One region of the Pararhizobium sp. A13 genome, then DNA from elsewhere that is predicted to be linked to it. Evidence: predicted binding sites of a transcription regulator. Region 1 holds the regulator's gene; each other region holds the start of a gene.

The links. Region 1 encodes LexA, which represses DNA repair genes until DNA is damaged. Its sites were predicted from a motif close to TGTTCNNNNTGTGTTCNG; they were not measured.
Region 2: WI754_RS04380 (metallopeptidase family protein) is a predicted target of LexA. The motif match lies at 2,486-2,503, and genes of this name have one in related genera.
Region 3: dinB (DNA polymerase IV) is a predicted target of LexA. The motif match lies at 1,422-1,439, and genes of this name have one in related genera.
Region 4: WI754_RS19095 (glycosyl transferase) is a predicted target of LexA. The motif match lies at 1,391-1,408, and genes of this name have one in related genera.

What each region holds. Positions count from the first base shown of each region.
Region 1 covers NZ_CP149510.1:3,179,409-3,183,191, reverse strand. The annotation lists gene WI754_RS15740 (class I SAM-dependent methyltransferase) at 1-263, opposite strand, end outside; tRNA gene WI754_RS15735 (tRNA-Asn) at 491-565, opposite strand; gene WI754_RS15730 (hypothetical protein) at 758-1,033, shown strand; gene WI754_RS15725 (hypothetical protein) at 1,081-1,233, opposite strand; gene lexA (transcriptional repressor LexA) at 1,463-2,179, shown strand; tRNA gene WI754_RS15715 (tRNA-Cys) at 2,537-2,610, shown strand; gene WI754_RS15710 (hypothetical protein) at 3,558-3,767, shown strand; gene WI754_RS15705 (hypothetical protein) at 3,778-3,783, opposite strand, start outside.
Region 2 covers NZ_CP149510.1:919,461-923,243, reverse strand. The annotation lists gene leuD (3-isopropylmalate dehydratase small subunit) at 1-258, opposite strand, end outside; gene WI754_RS04395 (hypothetical protein) at 376-621, opposite strand; gene WI754_RS04390 (CoA ester lyase) at 747-1,649, shown strand; gene WI754_RS04385 (DUF1737 domain-containing protein) at 1,653-1,859, shown strand; gene WI754_RS04380 (metallopeptidase family protein) at 1,920-2,354, opposite strand; gene WI754_RS04375 (hypothetical protein) at 2,524-3,456, shown strand; gene WI754_RS04370 (DNA polymerase Y family protein) at 3,497-3,783, shown strand, end outside.
Region 3 covers NZ_CP149511.1:778,819-782,601, forward strand. The annotation lists partial or broken gene WI754_RS25270 (DNA polymerase ligase N-terminal domain-containing protein) at 1-925, opposite strand, end outside; partial or broken gene WI754_RS25275 (hypothetical protein) at 1,006-1,305, opposite strand; gene dinB (DNA polymerase IV) at 1,494-2,591, shown strand; partial or broken gene WI754_RS25285 (DNA polymerase III subunit epsilon) at 2,628-3,377, shown strand; gene WI754_RS25290 (SRPBCC family protein) at 3,451-3,783, opposite strand, start outside.
Region 4 covers NZ_CP149510.1:3,900,693-3,904,475, reverse strand. The annotation lists gene WI754_RS19095 (glycosyl transferase) at 1-1,111, opposite strand, end outside; gene WI754_RS19090 (hypothetical protein) at 1,860-3,783, shown strand, end outside.

The sequences.
Region 1 (3,783 bases):
AGATGCAGGACGGTCGCGTCGGGATGGCGTGCAATGAAGTCACGCGTCCAGCCGTCGAGAATATGGGCGCGCATCGCCACGCCGATCATCATGTCGCGATCAACCTTCAGCCGCGAAAAGTCATAGTCGATCCGGCGGACGGTCTCGGCGGCGAAACGATCCTGCAGAAGGGAATCCGGCAGGCGGCTTTCCCCGGCCTTCGCGTAAAGCGTGATGAGGAGAGTTTGCTTCTCCCCGGTCAGCGACACTTTTTCGGCTGTCATTGTGATCCCGTGCCGTCAGAGCCGGCGCACCAAGCTCGTCCCGGCGCACTTATCGTCGGACGACAGGACAGCGATCCCGCTGCAATGCGCGCGAAACAGTACCGAGAGTATAGGCGACAATGCAGTTGTGAACAGGGTCGAGGCGATTAAGCAGGCTGGCCGGTCTCGCATCATTGAAAAATATGCAACGAAAAAGGGCTGCACCATTAAGTGCAGCCCTTTGAAACTGGCTCCCCGGGCCGGATTCGAACCGGCGACCTGTCGATTAACAGTCGAATGCTCTACCGCTGAGCTACCAGGGATCATCTGCGCGCTGCAGAAGTGAGGCTGCTAATACAAATGCTTTTCCGATTTGCCAAGCAGTTTTTCAAAAAAAGTGCACAATCTTGTCTGACTGTGGAGAACTCCCCATCTGGGGAGAGCGGCGCACTTGAAGAGCCGCAATGCAAATTCGCTCCGTGGTGCTCGCCATCGGACGTGTAGCAGGTGAGTTTATGGCAGAACCGCAGAAAACGAAAAAATTCGGTATCGATGCGCGCGCGCATGAACTCATTCTCGGGTCGTGGCGCCTGCGCCTGCCTCAATCGCGGGCCTTGCGCATTGCACTTGGTGCCGTGCTGCTCTTTGGCGGTATCCTGGGCTTCCTCCCGGTTTTGGGCTTCTGGATGGTGCCCTTAGGCCTGATCGTGCTGTCGCATGACCTCGCCTTCGTCCGGCGCCAGCGCCGCAGACTTTCCGTCTGGTGGGCGCGCAAGCGGCAGACGTCGTAACCCGGCGCCAATCTGCAAAGGCCTCACCGGGGCTGGAGGGGCTGCAATCAAGTCGTGGCGGATAAGGCTTTCACGGCATCCTTGGCCGCCGGAATGATTTCCTGAACCTGCGTCGCGGCATCATTGTCGGTGCTTTCGCCGAACATCTCGACGCCGCCCCAGGCAATGAGGGCAAGCACGAGGCTGCCGATCAGAACCATCAATACCGGTCGGCCCAGCAATCCCTGCCGCGCCTCGACACCGCTGAGCGGAAAACGGCCGGACGGTTGCGAATGTTCCGCGGCGGCGTGATGAATGCCGGCTTTCGGCGGGACAAGCCCAATAAAATCGCGCTTTGAAAAAGTTCAACGAATTTTAGGGACTTGCGGAACACATATGGAACATATAGTGTTCGTTCTTGATTTGTTTCTCGATCCGGAGTGATCTTTCATGCTGACCCGCAAGCAACAGGAACTGCTTCTGTTCATTCACGAAAGAATGAAGGAATCGGGTGTGCCGCCGTCCTTCGATGAGATGAAGGATGCACTGGACCTCGCTTCCAAATCCGGCATTCACCGGCTGATCACGGCGCTCGAGGAGCGCGGCTTCATCCGGCGTCTGCCCAACCGGGCGCGCGCGCTTGAAGTGATCAAGCTGCCGGAGGCCTATTCCATGAGCCTCCAGCCCAAGCGTGGTTTTTCGCCGAGCGTTATCCAGGGCAGCCGCGGCGCTCCGCCGGCGCCAGCCACCGCCAAGGCCGTACCGGCCAGCAATGAGAACAGTTCCGTTTCTATCCCGGTCATGGGGCGAATCGCGGCCGGTGTGCCGATCTCGGCGATCCAGAACAATACGCACGATATTTCCGTGCCGCTCGAGATGGTCGGGAGCGGCGAACATTATGCGCTGGAAGTGCGCGGCGATTCGATGATCGAGGCCGGCATTCTCGATGGCGACACCGTCATCATCCGCAATACCAACAGCGCCAGCCCGGGAGAGATTGTCGTCGCCTTGGTGGACGATGAGGAGGCGACGCTGAAGCGGTTTCGCCGCAAGGGTGCATCGATTGCGCTCGAAGCTGCCAACCCTGCCTACGAAACCCGGATTTTCGGCCCCGACCGAGTCAAGATACAAGGCAAACTGGTCGGTCTGATCCGACGTTACCATTAAGCGGCAAGCCGAATCCGGACGCCAGCGGACGCAGACGGCTGATTTTCTTTGAAAATTGACGGGAGCGGGGGCTTGGCAATGATCCGGCGCGTCGGCACATCCGCTAAAGCGCATCGCGTCAAAACGGATTCATGCGCTGCGCTTTAGGTCTTTGTTTTTATGCATGTGGTTGTCCCAAAACCGCGGCACACTTTTGGACGACATGCATTAGGCGCGGCATTTCCTGAGGAACCGAAGCGGCAATGGATGGGAGACTGGATTCTCCCATGAGAAAAAACTGGAATTCGATCATGGCGTCTTGCACTGGAACGGAAATCGGTCTAAACGCCCGTCACGATTAAGTGATGATCGTTACGAGGCCTCGTGGCGGAGTGGTGACGCAGAGGACTGCAAATCCTTGTACCCCGGTTCAATTCCGGGCGAGGCCTCCAAAATTTTCCACAATGAAATTAAAGCCTTATGGGCGATTCTGGACAATTGACTTGATGCCAGCATGTCGCATCATGTTGCAATCCAGTTCCCTTGATTTCCAACGGTTTCCGGCTACCCTCGGCTAGTTCACGCGACATGAAATGCAACATGTTGCGACCATGAGGGCCCCCTCAAAATGATCGTTGTGAAGGATTTTCGAAAGACGGGATTGCCCCATGGAAACATCAAAACATGGAGCTTGGTGTTCGACGCCGCCACCGGGGAACTTAAAGTACGGATATCAAGCACTTCCCAAGTGGGGCCGACGCGATTTGAAGAGCAGCCTCTTTCAGCCTTTTTAGCGCACACCGGAAACTCCGGTGAAAGGCGCGCACTGCGGGCGTTGCTAAGTAGGATCAGCAGTTCTATCGCTGGGATTTAGCCGGCCAACATGAACACAGCCGCCCAGAATAGGCAGGACAGTTCACCTGCGACCAAAAATCCAATGATGGGATCGTTCATGAAATCCTCCTCAGGCAACCTCCATTGCCATGAGGAAACCTTAAAGTACGGCAGACGCCTGCGCTACCCCTGATTTTAACCCGCAGCAAACCGGCCCTCAAAACGGGCAGGGAGATAACCCATGACCTTCACCGCCCCCTGTAGCCGTCGGGGCACGCGTCGGAAAGGGCGCGTCTCCGCCGAACCCGTCATTTCTGTTCCTCCCAATACCTTTTCTAGAGGTCGGAGCCTGGGCTTCAGCGAATCGGCTCCTACCGTCGCGCTGTGATTGGTGCACTCGCCAATGCGGCCATGCCCAGTCGGAGTTTTTCAACAGTATCGGCGCGAAGCAGCGCCACGATTAGAGGGTCGTGGGGTCAGTGATTTGCCGATCGCTACCTCTTGCGAACCCGAAAAGCACTCCCAATATTTTGTCAGTCACTTGGTTTCGCTGAGGAGTGGAAGCATGTTCGACTTTTTCCTTGATCCCGTGGACATCGACGTTTTGAAGCGCGCGCTCGATGCCCGTTGCCAAAAACTCAGTATTCGCCCGGAAAGTTTGGAAGCGGAGATGATCGCAAGTCAGCTCATTGAACTGTTCCAGAGCGGAGTGACGGACCAAGAGGAACTCGTCACGCGCCCGATCGCGATGGAGCTATTCCATCGGGAAAGATAGCGGAGCGACGTCAGGG
Region 2 (3,783 bases), 2.1 Mb from region 1:
CGCATGTTCGCGCGAGGAGCCGCAGCCGAAATTGTCGCCGGCAACCAGGATCTTGGCGTTCTGGTAGGCGGGCTTGTTGAGCACGAAATCCGGATTGACGGAGCCGTCCTCGTTGTAGCGGGCCTCGGCGAACAGTCCCGTGCCAAGGCCGGTGCGCTTGATCGTCTTCAGGTAATCCTTCGGAATGATCATGTCCGTGTCGATATTGACGACGGGAAGGGGCGCGGCAACGCCGGTGAGCTTGACGAATTTGTCCATGGCAATGGCCTTCGATTTCAACGGGACGGAAAAATTTCCGCCCAGCGTTTAGAGCAATTTTGCGCCGAAATGAAGGAAAATCTCGTGGCAGAGGGCCGGAAAGTCGGCTTTCCGCCCTTAGAGATCGATGATCGTGCCGCGTCCGTCGTTCCAGATGCGCGGTTCACGCTCCTGCCGTCCCGCTGTGCGGCCTGCTGCCGCGCGCACCGGCTTCGGCGAAAGCCGCGCGGAAATGGCGCTGCCGATAACGAGCACGGTCGCGATGCCGGCGAGCGCCAGGCCGAGCGAAGCCGTGAAGACCAGCGCCATCAGCGTGAACGCGATGCCGGCGGCCGTGAGCAGGAGGGAGCGAATGCTTTGCATGATCGTACCTTTCGTTACCTGAAATGTGGGGCCGCCCGCCCCGCCTTGCAAGACCTTCTCTGGTATTGCGCGGCGGATGACATGTCTGCCTTGCGAAAAAGGCGAAAGCCGGGCACAAAAGCCGCATGAATTCAGTTGCCGATCGCCATCCCGTCCGCCTGCGCCGTTCGGTGCTCTGCGTGCCCGCCGACAATGCCCGCGCGCTTGCCAAGGTCGCGACCCTTGCCTGTGACGCCGTGATCTACGATCTCGAGGATGCCGTTTCCGTCGACGACAAGGCCGCCGCCCGCCGGACGCTTGCCGATCACCTCGCCCGCAAACGGCGCAGCGATATCGAGGTGATCGTCCGCATCAACGGCCTGAAAACCCCCTTCGGCGAAAAGGATCTGGCAGCGATGCTGGCGCTTTCGCCCGACGCCATCCTGCTGCCCAAGGTGGAGAGCCCCCAGGATATCCTGGCGGTCGCGGACATGCTGTCGGAAAACGACGCGCCGGATGCCCTGCGTCTCTGGGCGATGATCGAGACCCCGCACGGGGTGCTCAATGCCGCTGCGATCGCCGAGACCGGCCGCACGCGCGGCGGCAGGCTCGATTGTTTCGTGCCCGGGCTGAACGATCTGCGCAAGGAAACCGGCGTGCCCGCTTTGCCCGGCCGCACCTATCTCGTGCCCTGGCTGATGCAGATCCTGCTTGCCGGCCGCAGTTGCGGTCTCGATGTCATCGATGCCGTCTTCAACGATTTTCGCGATACGGCCGGCTTCGCTGCGGAATGCGCGCAAGGCCGCGACATGGGTTTCGATGGCAAGATGCTGATCCACCCGGCCCAGATCGGCCCGGCTAACGATCATTTCGGTGTCGACGAAGCCGACGTCACTGAAGCCAGATCCATCATCGATGCCTTCGCGCTCCCGGAAAACCGCGACAAGGGCGTCATCAATCTCAATGGCCTGATGGTCGAGCGCCTGCATCTCGAGCAGGCCCTGCGCCTCGCCGCCAAGGCAGAGGCCATTCAGCATAAAAGGACGTGAAGTATGAAACTCTACCGTTTCCTGACCGGCACCGACGATGCCGCTTTCTGCCACCGCGTCACCGACGCCCTCAACAAGGGCTGGTCGCTGCACGGCTCGCCCGCGCTTTCCTTCAACAGCCAGACGGGCCGGCCGATGACCGGACAGGCGATCGTCAAGGACGTCGACGGCAAGGACTATCACCCGGACATGAAACTTTCCGAGCAGTGAAATGAAAAAGCGCCGCGCATCATTTGATACGCGGCGCTTTCCTTGGGTCTTTCGGGCGGTTTAACCGCCCACATGCTCGACGCTTGCCTCGATCCGCTCCATGTCGTCGTCGGACAGGCCGAAATGGTGGCCGATCTCGTGGATCAGCACATGGGTGACGATGTCGCCCAGCGTCTCCTCGTTTTCCGCCCAGTAGTCGAGGATCGGCCGGCGATAGAGCGTGATCCGGTTCGGCACCTGGCCGGTTTCCATGCTGAAGCGCTCGCCGATGCCGCGTCCTTCGAACAGGCCCAAGAGGTCAAAGGGCGTTTCCAGCGCCATGTCCTCGAAAACGTCCTCGCTCGGAAAGTCGTCGATCTCGATGGTGAGGTTGGTGGCAAGCGCCCGGAATTCCTCCGGCAGATGGCTATAGGCCTCCAGTGCCAGGGATTCGAATGTGCTGATTGTCGGCGCGTGGCGTTCACGCCAATCATCGGTCTGGTCTATGCGGGCCATGGGCACTCCTTATTACCCCTTGATATAGCCATTTCATGAGCGTTTTTCGAGGGTTGAATTTGGATGCCTCCTGTCAAGGAATAAATTCTTATAAATTGTCGTTGACTCTTCCCTGAAGCTCTGGAATCAATAAGAACATAACAGGAACAATATGGATTGGAGTAACGTCATGGCGCAGACGCCCATGGCGCGTGAGCAGCTTTTTGCGCTCCGTGAAGAGATAGCAAGGCTGGAAGGCAAACCGGTCCCTGCCCTGACAGCCGCCAGACAGGAGGCTTTGGCTGAACGTGGCGGCGCGGGCAAGGAAAAGCATCGTCTGCCGCTCGGCGTGACGGTGCTCGATGAGGCCCTGGACGGCGGCTTGCCGCTTGATGGACTGTCGGAAATCCGCTCGCAATGTCTGCGCGATGCGACCGCCTCGGCCGGCTTTGCCCTGGCACTTTCCGCCCTCATTCAAAAACAGGCGGTGGATGATCTCGCGCCGATCCTCTGGATCACCGACAGGGTCACGTCGATGGAGGCAGGCGTGCCCTATCCGTTGGGGCTCAAGGATTACGGCCTCGATCCGAAGCGCTTCCTCCATGCGGCACCGCGCAAATTGGACGAAGCCCTCTGGCTTGCCGAAACGGCGATGGAAAGCGGCGCCTTCGCCGTCACTCTGCTGGAGGTCAAAGGCAATCCGGCGCATTTTGGCCTGACCGAAAGCCGAAGGCTCGGTCTCAGGGCAAAGGCGGCGAGGCGGCCGCTCTTCCTGATGCGGCAATCCGGAGAAGAAGAGGCAAGCAGCGCTGCCCTTCGTTTTCTCGTGGAGCCGGCGCCCGCGGCAATCAGGCTTTTGCCGGACCGGTCGATGCTTGGCGGCAGCATCGGCAATCCGGTTTTCCGTCTCACCCTGGAGAAGAGCCGAAATCCGGCTCCCCTCTCCCTACTTCTGGAGTGGAACCCCCATGACCGTCAGTTTTCCCCCGCCCGCGAGCCAGAACATGCTCGGCCTCCGCGCAAGCGCGCAGCGCATTCTGGCCCTCGCCTTCCCGCACCTGCCAACCGACCGGATCGCCCGCAAGAAATGGGGGCTGTCCTGGCGTTCGATCAGGCGTCCTGAGGCCCATCCCCTCGTCTGCTCCGGGCGGCTCAACAATGCCATGCGATTGACGGCCCTTGACGAGGCCGCGGAAGCGATCGGCCTCAAGAAAAATCAGGGTGTTGCGGAAGCGCGGGCGATCTGTCCGGCGCTCGATGTCGTCGAGGAAGACTTGGGCGCCGATCGCCGCCTGCTCGATGGTATCGCCGACTGGTGCGACCGTTACACGCCCCTGGTGGCGCTCGACGGCCGGGACGGGCTGTTTCTCGATATCACCGGCTGCGCCCATCTCTTCGGCGGCGAGAAGGCGCTGCTCAAGGATATCCTGTCACGGCTCTTCCAGATGGG
Region 3 (3,783 bases), on a different replicon from region 1:
TCACAATATGCAGTCCCCTGCCACCCGTCGTCTTGCAGAAGCTCACCAGGCCCAGTTCCTCCAGCCGGTCGCGGATTTCGCGAGCGGCTTCGACGACGGTGGAGAACTCGACGTCAGGTCCAGGATCGAGGTCGAACACCAGACGGCCGGGCACTTCCGGCTGACCAGGCTCACAGTTCCAGGGATGAAGCTCGACGCCGCCGATCTGGGCGATAGCCGCAAGACCTTCGACGCGTGCCCGCTTGGCGCTCCCCGGCGGCAAGACCCGTGTGCTGTCTCACACCGCATCCGCCTCGACGTCGCCATTCTGCATTATGAATGGCTTCGGCTTCCTGCCTTTTCCGGATGCGATAGCCTCCATCGTCCTGCCGGAAGCCACCGACGTATCGTTTTCCTCGAGCACGGCCGCTCCGTTCTCCTCGACCGAGAAGTCGTCATGATGCTTGATCAGCAGCCAGTTCGTGCGTTTGCCGCCATCGCGGTCATGGCGCATGCGCACGAGGACGAAGCTGCCATGGAGCCGCTTGCCTTCCAGCGTAAACTTGAAATCACCTTTGGCGAGCGCCTCCTCCGGCGTCTTCATTCCTTCCGGCTCCCAGTAGCCGCGATCCCACAGCATCACTGTGCCGCCGCCATACTGGCCCTTCGGGATGGTGCCTTCGAAATCCCCGTAGTCAAGTGGGTGATCTTCCACCTCCACGGCCAACCGCTTGTCCTGCGGATCGAGCGACGGGCCTTTGGTGACGGCCCAGGATTTAAAGACCCCGTCGAGTTCGAGCCGAAGGTCATAATGGAGGCGGGTAGCATCGTGCTTCTGGATGACAAACCGTCGGCGGTTCGACGGCTTGACCTCAGCCTCGCCACTCGGTTCGCCTGTCTTCTTGAAATCGCGCTTGGCGCGGTACTTCGACAGATTATCGGTCATGAACTCCCGGTTCCTCCCAATCTGGCAAAAAGAGCGGAGCCGGCTTGTCCCATCGGCTCCCACCATGGACCTAGCGACCCCGCTACGCGGATCGCGCCGGCGTCACCGAAACTACGTTGAACGGCGGCGATCTGACTGGCTGCGATATCCGCCGAGACCTCAATGTCGCCTTCGAGGGCTGCGTCTTCTCGGTCGCCCTCTTCATGGGAAGCGTCGCCGCCTGATGGCGCCAAGCCGGCGATATTTCGATCGGTTGTAGATTGAACGAAGATGTCGGGCCTCGATATGCCGTGCTGTTGAACCAGGTGTTCGACCGCAAGGTCGGCGGCCTGACGTGTCTCGAAAATCGCCCCGATCGTGGTGGTGCTGTCGTCCGCAATTGGACTGTCTCCTGCTTGTTGATGGTCACAGGATCAGAACGCCTTAGCGAGCCAGTAGTTTCACCGCATTCAGGGCCGGGTAAATGGGATTGTTGATATCGCCGCGAAGACGGCTATGTTCTCTCTTTGTTTCGGTGTAAACCTTCAAAGGAGACGCCGAGTCCGCAGCCTTTTTTGCTGAAGCCGCCATGAACGATATGAGCATCATTCCAGTCCGGAAAATCGTCCACGTGGACATGGATGCCTTTTACGCGTCGGTCGAACAGCGCGACAACCCGGAACTCCGTGGCAAGCCGCTTGCCGTCGGCGGATCTGCCGCACGCGGCGTGGTGGCGGCCGCAAGCTATGAGGCGCGCGCCTTTGGTGTCCATTCAGCTATGCCGTCGGTCACCGCGAAGCGCAAATGCCCGGAGCTGATTTTTGTGCCGCCGCGCTTTGACGTCTACAAGGCGGTTTCCCAGCAAATCCGCGAAATCTTCGCCGAATATACGCCGCTGATCGAGCCGCTATCGCTCGACGAGGCCTATCTCGATGTGACGGAAAACCTCAAGGGCATGGAAATCGCCACCGAAATTGCCCAGGAGATCCGCGCCAAGATCAAGCAGGTCACCGGGCTCAACGCTTCGGCCGGGATCTCCTACAACAAGTTTCTCGCCAAAATGGCCAGCGACCTCAACAAGCCCAACGGCCAGGCTGTCATCACGCCGAAGAACGGCCCAGGCTTTGTCGAAACCTTGCCCGTCAAGAAATTCCACGGGGTGGGGCCGGCGACCGCCGAGCGCATGCGCAAATACGGGATCGAGACTGGGCTTGATCTGAAATCGAAGTCACTCATCTTCCTGCAGGAGCATTTCGGGAAGTCCGGTCCTTATTTCTATGGCATCGCCCGTGGCATTGACGAGCGCCAGGTCAAACCCGACCGCATCCGCAAATCTGTGGGAGCGGAAGACACATTCGTGGAGGATATCGATGAGCTCGAACGCGCCACGGCTGAATTGAAGCCGCTTGCCGAGAAGGTCTGGCGTTACTGCGAGGCGCAGGGCATCAGCGGCAAGACTGTGACCGTGAAAATCAAATACTCGGACTTCACGCAGGCGACTCGCAGCCGGACCAGCATCATTCCTTATGCGGGAGTTACCGATGTGCTTGACGCCGCATCCGGACTTCTGGCGACCGTCTATCCGTTCAAACGATCCGTGCGCCTTTTGGGTGTGACGCTGTCATCCCTGACAAACGATCGAAGCGACGATCTGCAAGATCGGCAGCAACTCGATCTTAATTTGTGACCATGAAGGTCCGAAACGACAGACAGAGTCCAGAACATGCGCAGTTCCCGCATTCGCGTCATCGATCTCGAAACCGCAGGCAACGGGCCGAACGATGTCTGTGAAATCGGCTGGCAGGATGTTATCCTTGGACCGGATGAGCGTTGGCACGTGGACGATGAACGCGGCGCGTTGCTGATCAATCCCGGCCGCCCGATCTCGCCTGAGACGATGGCAATCCACCACATTATGGACTTCCAGGTCGCATCGGCACCCTATTGGAAGGATGTCGCATCGAGCGTTCTTCGCCCTGACGAAGGCGTGACTGCCTTGGCTGCGCATCGAGCGGCCTTTGAACAGCGGTACTGCACTTCCCGGCTTTCGGGCGGAGCACCATGGATCTGCACCTGGAAATGCGCCCTGCGCGTATGGCCACATCTTCCACGGTTTTCCAATCAAATGCTTCGCTATCAGCGCATGCCGGAAGGACTGGAACACGAAATCGGATTGCCGGCCCATTGAGCCATGCCGGATGCCTACGTCACAGCGCATCACCTACGCGACCTCCTGAACGAGGCTTCGCTCGAGCGGCTTCTGGCGTGGAGCAGTGAACCGGGTCTCTTGCCGCGGGTGCCGTCTGGACCAAGCCGAGGCAAAGGCTGGGATCGGCTCAGCTTGGACACGTTGCATGAATTTTCACGGGACCGGGACGTCGATATTCGTTTCAGCGCTCAGACCGAAATGGCCCGCCGCGGCGAAGATCAAAAACCCGTTCCGCCAGAGTCAGCGCAGCGAACGCTGCTCTAGGGCGTGTTGAGATTCACCGTGAGTTTTGGGAGCGGGAATGACGAAGAGCCAGGCGGCCGACCGCGAGACGACTTCATGACCCTCCCGTGCTCGCGCCCAGGGTCACGAGAAGCTCGTCCAGCTGTTCGAACTGCTCGGGCATCCCATCCTCCATCCCGGCTATGGCTTCGTCGAGAGCTTCCTTCGAGGGATAGAGTTCGTGCAGGATCAGCAGCGTCTTGTCGCCTTTTTCCTCGAAGGTCACCGTGGTCACTGCTGCGTCATCACTTTCCTCATTCGTCCAGACGAGGCGCGCGTTCGGTATCACTTCGATGTACTTACCAAAGAATACCATAGGCTCTGAGGCGTCTTGGCCAAACGCAACACGGTAGCCGCCTCCGACACGAACATCCATCTCGCAGGAAAG
Region 4 (3,783 bases), 720 kb from region 1:
CTGGATAGCCGCAGAAGTTCACGATGACCGGTGCCGGCCGATAGGCGAAGATCTTCGTCCTCGCGTGTTTGGTGTAACCATTGACGTCGACGAGAATGTCGATGTCGTCAGCGGCGATTTGCGTTGCCGCCTCGATGTCGCCGAGCGTTGCGATGTCGCGCCAGCAATCGACGGCGTTTTTGATCCGCTCTTGCGTTGCATCGTTGGTTCGCGGTTCGCCGCAATAATAGACAAAGATTTCGACGCTGCTCTTGTCGTGCAGTTCCAGAACTTCTCTGAGTGCAAAACCGACGGCGTGATCACGTAGATCCGAGGAGACATAGCCGACACGCAAGCGTTGTCCGGTTCCCGATTTCCGCTGCGGCGCCTTACGCGGGAAGCCACCGAGATCGGGCCGCCCGATGAGGGATTTGTTGTAGCGATATGCCTTGGCGAGCTGGAACAGGGGATCGTCGGCATGGCAAGCAAGCGTCAAGGGAGACATCGCGTCCAGCAATTGCTGGGTTGAGACATGCTCCGACGCGACCAAAGCCGGCCACTTGCACTGGCGCTGCCGCAAGGACGTCCAATGCTGGCCAGCCTCGGTCTTGTCGGGGCGCAATTCGATTGCCTGCCACAAAGCTACTTCCGCTTCTTCCAACAGACCCGCGTTCTCCAAAACGCGGCCAATGTGCTGGAGAATCATCAGGCGATGGCCAAGCGTTCCGGCCGTGACCTCGGCGGTCGCCTCCGCGAAACCTCGCCATTGTTGGACGGCCTGGCTTGTCAGGCCGCAATCTTCCAGCGCACGGCCGAGATTGATATGCGCCTGCCCGAACCGCGGATCGAGCTTTAAACAGGCACGCAATGCGTGGATCGAGCCGGCAACGTCGCCCATCTGCCGCAAGGTGACAGAATAATTGAAATAAGCGAATTGCAGCAGAGGATTAGCATCGTTGAATGCGATCCAGGCCTTGTAAAGCTCAGCCGCCTGCGCCTTCTGTCCGGCGGCATTCAGGCTTTCCGCGCTCTGAAACAACTCGGTCAGGGGCAGGTGTTGATTTCGCGCCCGCTCCAACAAGCCGGCGAACTCCGAAACAGTGTCTGCGACGAATGCGTTATTGATGAACATGGACATCCCACGGGCAGGCGGCCTGGCGGCCGGAGTTGAGACTACGCGCGAAAGCGTTATCTCCCTTTATCGGCGCTAGCTTGCTTTGGGCTTGTCGTTTTGCGGTATCGTGCCAGCACTTCCTCAATTGCCACGAAGTTTCTGACATCCTCGGCAGAGCGGCATCGTCTTTCCGGCCGTCAGCATCGGCGGCTTCCTGGAGCCGATGACCCCCGTTGCCGGATTTGGGCGGCATGGGCGTCGATCTCAACCGTTCAATTTTCCCGATCCGCGTTTCTCTGTTCCGCCTGCCTTCTGGACGTCACAAAATCGAACGTGTTTGAGGATTTAGAGGCACGCGTGCAGCATTGTTAACTCAATATTAAACACTCCCGGATAGTCATTTATCCAAGACTTCTGCTGAAGACGGCACATCGCAGATGTGTTGACGGCAGATCTCCGTGAACCGGTCTTGCCATGGCGAGGCGTTCACGTCGACAGGCGTAGGAGTCAGGGCCGTCACACGCTCTGTATGCATGAAGCACTTCCAACGCGCTGGCTCCTGCGAGCCATGTTCCTCGTAACATTGTTTCCTTCCGACAGGGCGCACGAATGGTCGATGCCGATCGAGGCGTCCAACCAAACGGATAACGCCGGCAGCGGGCGCAGGGCGCGCCTGAGGCTGCTGCGAAGAGGCTTGCAAGTCTTTTCGCGTGGCCTGCGGCAGGGAAATGACATTTGCAATCGGTTAACATAAAGGCGCGCTTCTATGACCTCGATTATTGCTTCTCTGTCCGTCAGCCAGATCAAGTCTCTATCCACCGCAGCGATTACTGCCCTGACAACCACCGACGTCGCGGCACTGACCACGGCTCAGGTCAAGGCGCTTTCCTCAACTCAGATCGCGGCTTTGCAGACTGAGGATATCGCGACCCTCACGACCGAGCAGATGAGCGCCGTATCGGCGACTGCGATCAAAGGCTTGAGTCTGGACCAGTTGGCCGTTCTGGGCACGTCGACGGTCGGAAGCCTCGGCACGGCTCAAGTCGCAGCCCTCTACTCCAGCCAGATCGCGGGTTTGACTTCCGACCAGGTCGAGGCTTTGACCTCCTCCCAGGTCGGCGCCTTGAGCTCGACGCAAATCGCAGCTCTGACCACGGAAGATATCGCGACGTTCTCGACCGCCGAGATTGCAGCGATCAACGTCAAGGCTCTGTCGGCTCTGTCCACCGACAACGTGGCAACCCTCACCTCTGACCAGGCCGCCGCCCTGACGACAGGCCAGGTCGCGGTGCTGAAGTCCAGCCAGATCTCGGCCTTGACCTCCGCGCAGATCGGGGCCTTGACCACTACGCAGATCGGAACCCTGACCTCGACCCAAGTCGCGGCTCTGACCACAGACAATATCGCGGCACTCACCACCGATCAGGTCGCCGCCCTGAACTCGAAGTCGGTGGGGGCCTTGACCTCCGCGCAGATCGGCGCTCTGACCTCTTCGCAGGTCGAGGCTTTGAGTGCCGCGCAGATCGCCGCCTTGGATTCGGCTGATATTGCAGCTCTGGCGACGGAAGACCTGGCAACGTTCTCGACCGCCGAGATTGCGGCGATCAGCGTCAAGGCCTTGCCGGGCCTGTCCACCGACAACGTCGCAGCATTGACCTCCACGCAGACCGCCGTCCTGACGACGGCCCAGGTCGCGGCACTGAAGTCCAGCCAGATCACCGCCTTGACCTCGACCCAGCTTGGCGCTCTGACCTCTTCGCAGGTCGGAATCCTGAGTTCGACCCAAGTCGCGGCTCTGACCACCGACAATGTAGCGGCGCTCACGACTGACCAGGTCGCCGCCCTGAGCTCGAAGGCCGTGGCGGCCTTGACCTCCGCGCAGATAGGCGCCTTGACCACCGCACAGGTCGAGGCTTTGACCTCAGCCCAGGTCGGCGCCCTGAACTCGACGCAAGTCGCAGCCCTCTCCACGGATGACCTCGCAACGTTGTCCACCGGCGATATCGCGGCGATCAGCGTCAAGGCACTCTCCGGACTATCCACCGATAGCGTCGCAGCCCTCACGTCCGACCAGACCTCCGCTCTGACGACGGGCCAAGTCGCAGCGCTGAAGTCCAGCCAGATCGCTGCCTTGACCTCAACCCAGGTCGCCGCTCTGACCACTTCACAGATCGGCGCCATGGGCTCGACGCAGGTCACGGCTCTGAGCACCGACAATGTCGCGGTGCTGACGACCGGTCAGGTTGCCGCTCTGAACTCGAAGTCGGTCGCGGCCTTGACCTCCGCGCAGATCGGCGCTCTGACCTCTTCGCAGGTCGATGTTTTGACCTCCGCACAGATCGGCGCGCTGAGCTCGACGCAACTCGCAGCTCTGGCGACGGAAGACCTGGCAACGTTCTCAACCGCCGATATTGCCGCGATCAGTGCGAAGGCCCTGTCGGGACTGTCCACGGACAACGTGGCTGCCCTCACGTCCGACCAGACCGCCGCCCTGACGACGAGCCAGGTCGCGGCGCTGAAGTCCACCCAGATTTCGGCCTTGACCTCCGATCAGATCGGCGCTTTGACCTCGTCGCAGATCGGGACCCTGAGTTCGACGCAAGTCGCGGCTCTGACCACCGACAATGTCGCGGTCCTCACCACTGACCAGGTCGTCGCGTTGAGCTCGAAAGCTGTGGTAGCCTTGACCT